Regions from separate parts of the Mesorhizobium sp. GW821-FHT07A06 genome, predicted to be linked through region 2. Evidence: predicted binding sites of a transcription regulator. Region 2 holds the regulator's gene; the other holds the start of a gene.
The links. Region 2 encodes PhoB, which activates phosphate uptake and scavenging genes when phosphate is short. Its sites were predicted from a motif close to TGTCATNNANCTGTCAT; they were not measured.

Region 1: the regulator PhoB is predicted to act here: its motif matches at 2,629-2,645, upstream of AC07SZ_RS11475 (PhoX family protein).

Annotation. Positions count from the first base shown of each region.
Region 1 covers NZ_JBWKRC010000003.1:212,358-217,389, forward strand. The annotation lists gene AC07SZ_RS11465 (flavin-containing monooxygenase) at 1-132, shown strand, start outside; gene AC07SZ_RS11470 (hypothetical protein) at 249-473, opposite strand; gene AC07SZ_RS11475 (PhoX family protein) at 563-2,566, opposite strand; gene AC07SZ_RS11480 (hypothetical protein) at 2,839-3,384, shown strand; gene AC07SZ_RS11485 (response regulator) at 3,484-4,146, opposite strand; gene AC07SZ_RS11490 (sensor histidine kinase) at 4,143-5,032, opposite strand, start outside.
Region 2 covers NZ_JBWKRC010000005.1:492,101-497,132, forward strand. The annotation lists gene pstC (phosphate ABC transporter permease subunit PstC) at 1-694, shown strand, start outside; gene pstA (phosphate ABC transporter permease PstA) at 698-1,549, shown strand; gene pstB (phosphate ABC transporter ATP-binding protein PstB) at 1,546-2,349, shown strand; gene phoU (phosphate signaling complex protein PhoU) at 2,376-3,083, shown strand; gene phoB (phosphate regulon transcriptional regulator PhoB) at 3,103-3,792, shown strand; gene AC07SZ_RS19590 (ROK family protein) at 3,989-5,032, opposite strand, start outside.

The DNA.
Region 1 (5,032 bases), on a different contig from region 2:
AAGCTGCCAGGCCTGTGGTTCACCGGCATGCGGCCGAGCATCCGCGGCTGCTTCGCCAATGCCGCCATATTGGGCAAGGCGATCGCCAGGCGGATCGCCGGCTCCTCCCGGCCCTCGGGCGCGTCACGCTGATTTGATCGCGCAGCCGGGCGGCGAGGCTGTACGAGCCGGCCGGCTTCAGCTTGAGGACCCCGATCAATGTCGCCGTCGTTCAGCGCGCGGCATAGGGCTGGACGCGAACGCGGACATCACGCCGATTTGGGTTCGAGCCGGCGGAAACCGACGGCTTCCATCAACATCTCCTCGTCGACCATGCCGGCATTGTGGAGCGCAAGCAGGGTCAGGGCGATTTCGCGCGCTTCCGGCGAATCAGGCTGCGCGTCGCGCCGCAGGCAGGCTTCGTCAAAGACGCGCTGCAGCCTGGCGATTTCGCCAGGCTTGAGCAGGCCACGATCATAGACTGACTTTGGCATGGCGGCGGTCTCCTGGGAGAGGAGTTAGGGCGCCATTCCTAAATTGCCAGTCTTTCCCGAGGCTTGAGCTTCGGGCCTTGGCGCCGAGATCAGACCGCGATCTTGCCGCCACCTTGCCTGGTGATGGCGACGACCGCAGGTCGCACCGGCATGTCGGGCTTGAAGTCGGGCCAGCGCGTCGACGGATCCTCGTAGTAGGACGGGCGGCCGAAGCCTTCCCAGTCCTCGCCGCCATCGCCGGGATGCTGGACGGCGACGAAGGCGGTCTGGTCGTCGGGCGCAAACAGCGGGCCGCACATTTCGGCGCCGATCGGCACACGGAAGAACAGTTTCGAGGTCGCCCGCGCGGCACCTTCCGTGTCGACCGCCCACAGGCCGTCGGTGCGCCCGGTGGCTTTCGGGCCCTGGCCGTCGGTGGCGACCCACAGGCGCCCGGCCGAATCGACCGCGCAATTGTCGGGCATGCCGAACCAGCCATTGGCCGTCGTCGCCGTCGAGAAGGTGGCGCCGACATCGGCCACTGAAGGATCGCCGCACTTCAGCAGCACTTCCCATTTGCCCTTTGCGGCCGTGAAATCGCCGTCGGTCTCGGTGATCTCGATGATGTGGCCGAAGGCATTCTCGGCGCGCGGGTTGGCCGCATCGACCTGGTCGGCCTTGCGCTTCGAATTGTTGGTCAGCATCACATAGACCTTGCCGTTGACGGCGTTGGGCTGGATGTCCTCGGGCCGGTCCATCTTTGTGGCGCCAAGCAGGTCGGCGGCACGGCGTGTCTCGATCAGCACGTCGGCCTGGCTGGCGAAGCCGTTCTCGGCCGTCAGCGGGCCTTGACCAAAGACGATCGGAAGCCAGTCCACCGTGCCGTCCTCGGCGAATTTGGCGACATGCAGCGTGCCGTCGTCGAGCAGGTCCTTGTTGGCCGCGCGGTCGCCGGCGTTGAAGGCGCCCTTGGTGACAAATTTGTAGACATAGTCGAAGCGCTCGTCGTCGCCGAGATAGAAGACGACGCGGCCGTCCTTGGCGACGATCGATTCAGCGCCCTCATGCTTGAAGCGGCCCATGGCGGTGCGCTTCCTCGGGATCGAGGTTGGATCGTTGACATCGACCTCGACGATCCAGCCGAAACGATTGGGCTCGTTCGGTTCCTTGGCCAGGTTGAAGCGGTCGTAATGCGCGCCCCATTCATAGGCGCCTTCGGGAATGCCGAGCCGCTTGTAGTTGGCGGCTTCCTTGTGGCCCTCGGGCAGTTCGCCGGAGAAATAGCCATGGATGTTTTCCTCGGCCATCACATAGGTGCCCCACGGCGTGACGCCGCCGGCGCAGTTGTTGAAGGTGCCGAACACCTTGGTGCCGGACGCGTCGGCATTGGTCTTGACGCGATCATGGCCGGCGACCGGGCCGGACAGCGCCATCTCCGTGGTGGAGGTGATGCGGCGATTGAGCTTGCCGTCGCGCACCACCTGCCATTTGCCGCCTTCCTTGCGGATCTCGACGATGGTGCCGCCATGCGCCGCCATTTCGACATCGACCTGCTCCTTCGAGAGCGGGGCGACTTCGGCCTTCTTCTTCCCGTCCTTCTCGACGATCGAAACGATGCCGGGGAACATCAGATGCGGGTTGGTGTATTCGTGGTTGACCACGAGCAGGCCGTGCTCGGCCGAGCCGTCGATCGGGATATAGCCGACATAGTCGTTGTTGTAGCCGAACTGCCTGGCCTGCGCCTCAGCCGACTGCTTTGTCGGGTCGAATTCCGGCGAATCGGCAAACAGCGGATCGCCCCAGCGCAACAGCACGTCGGCGTCATAGCCCGGCGCGACATGATGCTTGTCGTCGATGCCGGCCTCGAGCTCGTCGAACTTGAAGGCCGAGCCTTCCGCGGCACGGGCATCGTCCGCGGCGATCATGGCCAGCGGGCTGACGGTGGCGGCGATCGCCGAGACGGCGAGCGATCCCTTGAGGAACGCCCGGCGCGAGAACCGCGCGGCGATGATCTCGCCCATGGTGCGGTTGTCGGTCGGGTTGATGGCCGGTCCTTCGTTTTCCTCGAGCAGGCTGGTGCGGAATCGGGCGTCGGGGGAGCGATGTTCGGTCATGAGGGCCTCTGGCTTTCGAGTGGCTGGAGCTTCTGTCGCCTGTCGACCCCTACAGCCGGCTGATCACATTTTCGTGACATCATACCTGTTCCACCACTCCGCGCGAGGCAGTTGTCATCCATGACGTCGGACTTTGGTCCGGTCTTGCGCTTCCAAAGGTCCTGGGTGACAAACGCAACGGTCGGAGGTCGCTTCCGGTCAATACATCTTTCGGCGATGTTGCTGGTTGCAACGTTGGGGTGGGCGCGCCGGCTCAATCGACGGAGATCAGGATGAACGGATCGATCACGGCCCGTTGTTGCCGGCTGGCGCTCGTCTCCGCGGCCACGCTGCTGTTGACCATCGCCCCCTATCGAATCGCGCTGCAAGGCCCCGCCTCCGGGATCAATGCCGCTGTCGCACAGGCCGCCAAGGGCGGCAATGGCGGCGGCAACGGCGGCAACAGCAGCGGTAACGGAAATGGAAGCGGCGGCAGCGGCGGCAACAGCAGCAGTAACGGAAATGGAAATGGCGGCAACAGCGGCGGTGGCAATAGCGGCAACGGAAATGGAAACGGCGGCAATTCCGGAACAGATGGCGGTGATGATGGTGGCGGCAACTCAGGACCGGGTGCCAGCCAGAGCACCGGCACCAGCCATGTCAACGCCACGACCGGCGACAAGGTCAGCGTGGACGGCAGCAAGATCTCGGTCGAGCACCCCAACGGCATGACGGAAAAGATCGAGAACGGTCGTTTCAGCATGCGCGACGCGCTCGGCCGCACGATCATCGACCGTCGGGCCACGCCCGCCGATGTCAGGCGTCTCAAGGCCTTGTGAGGCCGGTCAACAGGCAACGATCAGCTTCACACCTCACCTCCGCCGCCCCCGGCGGAGGTGACCTCGTTTTGTCCGCCTCTCGCGCGGTTCCGCGATGGCCTACGCGCGGTTCCTGTCTCGGTCGCGCAACTCACGCATCATGAGGGCCGCCTCGGTTCGGTTTCGCACGTTGAGTTTTGACAGCACCCCGGTCATGTGGTGCTTGACCGTCTTCTCCTGCAGCTGCAGGCGCAAGGCAACCTCCTTGTTGCTGAGCCCCTCCGCCACCAACCGGAGGATTTCCGTCTGTCGTTCGGTCAGTTGCCGCAGCCGGTCCGCCTCGGCATTGGCAGGCTGCGGGGACTGCAGATCGGACAGCAGCCGCGCCGACAGCGTCGGTGAAAGATAGCTCTCGCCGGCCGCGACGTTGCGCAGGATGTCGGCCAGGGCGCGCGACCCGACACCCTTGAGGATATAGCCGTGCACCCCCGCATTCAGGGCCTTGGTGACATCGGCATTGGCCTCCGAAACGGTCAGCATGACGATCTTCTGGGCGGGGTTGTCGGCAAGGATGCTTGCAACCGCGGCCAAGCCGCCGCCCGGCATGGAGATGTCGAGCAGCAATATGTCGGGCTGCGCCGTCGAGGCGATGCGTTCGGCATCCTGCGCCGTCGCGCCTTCGCCGACGATCTCGAAGCCTCCGATCTCCGACAGGCTGCGCGTCACGCCTTCGCGAAACAGCGGATGATCGTCGACAATAGCGATTCGAATGACGCCAATCATGCTTGCTCCTCAACCGATAGACTGATTACCAATCGCGTGCCTTGTGCTCCGGTCAAGGTCTGGAACTGGCCACCAATGCTTTCGACCCGCTCCCGCAGGCCGGCCAGCCCCAGCCCCTCGACCCGCGCCGGATCGAAGCCCGGCCCGCTATCCGACACCTCTACAAAAAGCCGGCCATTCTTCATCCCGGCACGCACTGTCTGATCCTTGGCCCGCCCGTGGCGATACGCATTGTTCAGCCCTTCCTGCACGAAACGATAGATGCTGATCTTCTCGGATGCGCCGGGTTCGGGCAAATGCTTGGGCATGGTAAGCGTCACCGAGGTTCCCGTCCGGCGCTCATGTTCGTCGACGGCCAGCCGCAATATCTCCTTGGCGGCGGCCGTCTCTATCTGCGGCAGCACAAGGCCGGTGCAGATACCGCGTATTTCGCGCATGGCATCCTCCAGCGTCCTGCGGATCATCGCGACCTCGGCCGAACGGCTCTCGGTCCAATGGCCGTCGTCCGAAAATATCGGGCTGTCCATGCGTAACGCCGCCAGCGCCACCAGTTGCGCCGGTCCGTCATGGAGGTCGGCGCCGATCCGGCGCAGATATCTTTCGTTGAGTGCGGTGGCGCGGCGGGACGCCCGCTGCACACGCTGCCGCAAGGCGCTGTTTTGCGTCACCAGCTCCTGCAGCTCCGACACCTGGTGACGCAGCGCCCCTCGCTGATCGTCGATGGTGCGGCTGGCGCGCAGGACGATGCCCGACAGCAGCAGAAAGGCCGTCAAGGTGGTTCCGGCCACGACCAGCCAACTCGACAGCAGCGCGGAAGCCAGCGTGGCCTTGAAATCGCTGGCGACCTCGAAGAACTCGGTGACGGCCACCACATTGCCGGACCAGG
Region 2 (5,032 bases):
GATCGCCGTGCCGCTTGGCATCGGCATCGCCATCTTCCTCACCGAGCTCTGCCCGCGCCCGCTGCGGCGCCCGATCGGCATGGCGGTGGAATTGCTGGCCGGCATCCCTTCGATCATCTACGGTATCTGGGGCCTGTTCGTGCTGGCACCGTTCCTGCAGACGACGGTGCAGCCTTTCATTATCAGCGTGTTCCACGGTATTCCGGGCCTGAACGGCCTGTTCGCCGGCCCTCCTTATGGCATCGGCCTGCTGACCTCGGCGATGATCCTGGCCATCATGATCCTGCCTTTCATCACCTCGATCACCAAGGACGTGTTCGATACGGTGCCATCGGTGCTGAAGGAATCGGCCTATGGGATCGGCTGCACGACCTGGGAGGTCACGCGCCGGGTCGTCATTCCCTACACGCGCATAGGCATCATGGGCGGCGTCATGCTCGCTCTCGGCCGCGCGCTTGGTGAAACAATGGCGGTGACCTTCGTCATCGGCAACGCCCACCGCATCAGCACGTCGCTGTTCGCGCCGGCAACGACCATCTCGGCGACCATCGCCAACGAATTCACCGAAGCCGTCGGCGATCTCTACACCTCCTCGCTGGTCGCGCTCGGCCTGATCCTGTTCGTTATCACCTTCCTGATCCTTGCCATCGCACGCTACATGCTGATGCGCATCGATGCCCGCACGGGAGCCTGACCGATGTCGACAGCCGCGTCGCTTCACCAAAGCCGCAAGCGCAAGAATGGCGTGATGATGACGCTGTGCGTCATCGCCGCCGGCATCGGCCTTGCCTGGCTGGCGCTGATCCTCGGCGCACTGCTCTACAAGGGCCTGTCGGGGGTCTCGCTGTCGGTGTTCACCGAAATGACCCCGCCGCCCGGTGACGCCGGCGGCCTGCTCAACGCTATCTACGGCAGCATCGTGATGACCATCATCGGCATCATCGTCGGCACGCCGATCGGCGTGCTGGCCGGCACCTACATGGCTGAATACGGCCGCTTCTCGAAGCTCACCACCGTGGTGCGCTTCATCAACGACATTCTTCTGTCGGCGCCATCGATCATCATCGGTCTGTTCGTCTACGAGCTGATGGTGCGGCCGATGGGGCATTTCTCGGCGATCGCCGGTGCCGTCGCGCTGGCCATCCTGGTCATCCCGGTCGTCGTGCGCACCACCGAGGACATGCTCAATCTGGTGCCGAACGCGTTGCGCGAAGCCGGCACCGCGATCGGCGCGCCGCGCTGGGTGGTCATCCGTTCGGTCGCCTATCGCGCGGCACTTTCGGGCATCGTCACCGGCATATTGCTGGCCATTGCCCGCATCTCCGGCGAGACCGCACCCCTTCTTTTCACGGCGCTGAACAACCAGTTCTGGTCCAGCAATCTCAACGCGCCGATGGCCAGCCTGCCAGTCACCATCTTCCAGTTCGCTCTCAGCCCCTACGAGGAATGGCAGCAACTGGCCTGGACCGGCGCACTCATAATCACATTGACGGTTCTCGCGCTCAGCATCTTTGCGCGCAGCCTGACAGGACGCAGAGAGGACAAATGAGCCAGATGTTGTCTCCAGACATGACGATCGCCGCCGAGGCGGCGGCCAAGGCCAAGATCGAGGTCAAGAACCTCAACTTCTACTACGGCCAGTCGAAGGCGCTGAAGGATATCACGCTGTCGCTGCCCGAGCGCAGCGTCACCGCCTTCATCGGCCCTTCCGGCTGCGGAAAGTCGACGCTGCTGCGCGTCTTCAACCGCATCTACGAGCTCTACCCCAAGCAGACCGCCGAGGGCCAGGTGCTGCTCGACGGCCAGAACGTTCTCGACCGCTCGCAGGACCTCAACCTTTTGCGCACCAAGATCGGCATGGTGTTCCAGAAGCCGACGCCGTTCCCGATGTCGATTTATGAGAACATCGCCTTCGGCGTCAGGCTCTATGAGAAGATCAGCAAGGCCGAGATGGACGGCCGTGTCGAGCAGGCGCTGAAGCGCGCAGCCCTGTGGACGGAGGTCAAGGACAAGCTCAATGCCAGCGGCCTCAGCCTGTCGGGCGGCCAGCAGCAGCGGCTGTGCATCGCCCGCACGGTGGCGGTGAAGCCGGAGGTCATCCTGCTCGACGAGCCGGCCTCCGCGCTCGATCCGCTGTCGACCGCCAAGATCGAGGAACTGATCGACGAGCTGCAAGCCGACTACACGATCGTCATCGTCACCCACAACATGCAGCAGGCGGCGCGCGTCTCGAAGCAGACCGCCTTCATGTATCTGGGCGAACTGGTCGAATTCGACCGTACCGAGAAGATCTTCACGTCGCCCCGCGAAAAACGCACGCAAGACTACATCACCGGCCGCTTCGGCTGATCGCACGCATTACGAGGACCAGGATCATGGCCGAACACACAGTCGCAGCCTTCGACGAGGATCTCGGACAGATCAGCAGGCTGATCAGCGACATGGGCGATCTCGCCGGCTCGATGGTCGGCGGTGCCACCAAGGCGCTGTTGAATTCCGACAATGCGCTGGCACAGCGCGTGGTCTCCGACGACGCCATCATGGATGCACGCCAGCGCGAACTCGACGATCGCGCCATCACGCTGATCGCCAAGCGCCAGCCGATGGCCGACGATCTGCGCCATGTCGTCGGGTCGATCCGCATGGCCGGCGACCTCGAACGCATTGGCGACCTTGCCAAGAACATCGCCAAGCGCGTCGGCACCGTCGGTCTCGCCGCAACGCCGCGCGACCTGTCGCATTCCATCGACGCCATGGCGCAACTGGTGCTGATCCAGGTGCAGGGCGTGATCGAGGAGTATGCGGCGCGCGATGCCGCCGCGCTTGCGAAGCTGCGCGCCGACGACGAACGCATCGACGTCAAATACACGTCGGTGTTCCGCGAACTCCTGACCTACATGATGGAAGATCCGCGCAACATCACCGCTTGCACGCATCTGTTGTTCTGCGCCAAGAATCTCGAACGCATCGGCGACCATGTGACCAACATCGCCGAGAACGCGTACTATGTCCTGACCGGCACGCAACTGCCCGCCAACCGCCCCAAACAGGACGAGACGGCGATGTCGGCGCCGGCGGCTTGACGCAAGAGGTGACCAATCGATGATCGCGCCACGCATTATGGTGGTGGAGGATGAGGAGCCGCTGGGAGTGCTGCTCCGTTACAATCTTGAATCCGAAGGCTACCAGGTCGAGGTGGTGCCGCGCGGCGACGAGGCTGAAATCCGCCTGCAGGAGAACGTGCCCGACCTTCTGGTGCTCGACTGGATGGTGCCGGCGGTGTCCGGCATCGAACTCTGTCGGCGCCTGCGCATGCGGCCCGAGACCGAACGGCTGCCGATCATCATGCTGACGGCGCGCGGCGAGGAGAGCGACCGCGTGCGCGGCCTTTCGACCGGTGCTGACGACTATCTGGTCAAGCCGTTCTCGACGCCGGAATTCATGGCCCGCGTCAAGGCGCTGCTGCGCCGCGCCAAGCCGGAAGTGCTGTCCAGCGTGCTCAAGGTCGGCGACATCGTGCTCGACCGTGAATCGCACCGGGTCTACCGCAAGAAGAGCGAGATCCGGCTTGGGCCGACCGAATTCCGCCTTCTGGAATTCATGATGCGCCATCCCGGCCGCGTGTTCTCGCGCAGCCAACTGCTCGACAATGTCTGGGGTGAGACGATCTATATCGACGAGCGCACCGTGGATGTGCATGTCGGCCGCCTGCGCAAGGCGGTCAACAATGGCCGCATGCCCGACGTCATCCGCACCATCCGTGGGGCAGGCTACGCGATCCGTGAGGATTAGGTCCTTGGCGCGGAAGCGTTGACGGGTTGCATCCGCTCCCGGATAGAACGCATTTGGTGTTGGCTCAGAGCTTATGGCTTCGTCATCCCAGGGTCTCCGCGACGGAGCTTCGCTCCTGCTCCGGCCAGGGATGACGACCTCGAGGGGGCTCGGCCAATCTCCAGCGCTGATCTGTGGGATCGGCACAGGCGTTCGCTCAAGCCACATTCTTCCCAGCACTCCCTCTCGCCTGCACGCCCGGCGCGAAGATTTCCTGATCGACGAAGGTCAGTGCGCGCATGGCACAGCCCTCGCGGATCAGGGGCAGCTCGTTCGGTTCGGTGTCGAACGAAATCGATTTCGAGTGCTGGCCGCCAGCGGTCTGGGCGATCGCCTCGCGCAATGCCGGCTCGATCAGGTCGAAGGCGGCGGCGCTGACGCCGACCATGGCCACGGGGGCGGGATCGATCAGCGCGAACAGGCTGCCGAGGCCGTAACCCAGTGCTTCCCCGGCCTTGCGATAGGCTTCGCGCTCGGGCCCGGCCCGTTCACGTGCCGTGGCGGCGAGCGCCCGCATCTGCGCATCGCTGACATCGGCGACCGGCTCGGTGTCCTCGCCAAGCTGCCTGGCATTGCGCCAGATGGCGTAGTTGCCGGCATAAGCCTCGACGCACCCGCGCCGCCCGCATCGGCAGAGCGCGCCGCCTGGCCGATGGATCATGTGGCCGAACTCGCCGCCCGACGAATGGGTGCCGGTGAACAACTCGCCCTTCAGCACCAGGCCCATGCCGATGCCGTGCGACAAAAGGATGGCGATGAAGTCGTCGCGGTAGCGTTCGGGGTCGCGCCAGCGCAGCGCCACGGCCATCATGTTGCAGTCGTTCTCCATGGTGGCCGGGATGCCGAACTCGGCTTCCAGTATGTCGGCGAAGGCGATATCGGTCTGCGGCGTGATCGGCGACCACAGCATGGCCCTGGCCTCGGTGTCGGTGATGCCCTGGATCGCCAGTGCGATGCGGGCGACGCTGCGCACGTCGATATCGGGATCCTCGAGGCGGCGCCGTACAATGGCGACGCATTCACCGATCAGCGCCTCACGCGACATGGTCAGCGTGTCCAGCCGGCGCTGTTCCTCCGATATCACCTGGCCGGCATAGTCGATGACGGCGACGGACAGGAAATTCAGCGACAGCACCACGGTCATGATGGCCGCGGCCTCCGGGTTGAGGCCGAGGCCGACCTGTGGCCGGCCGCGTTTGAG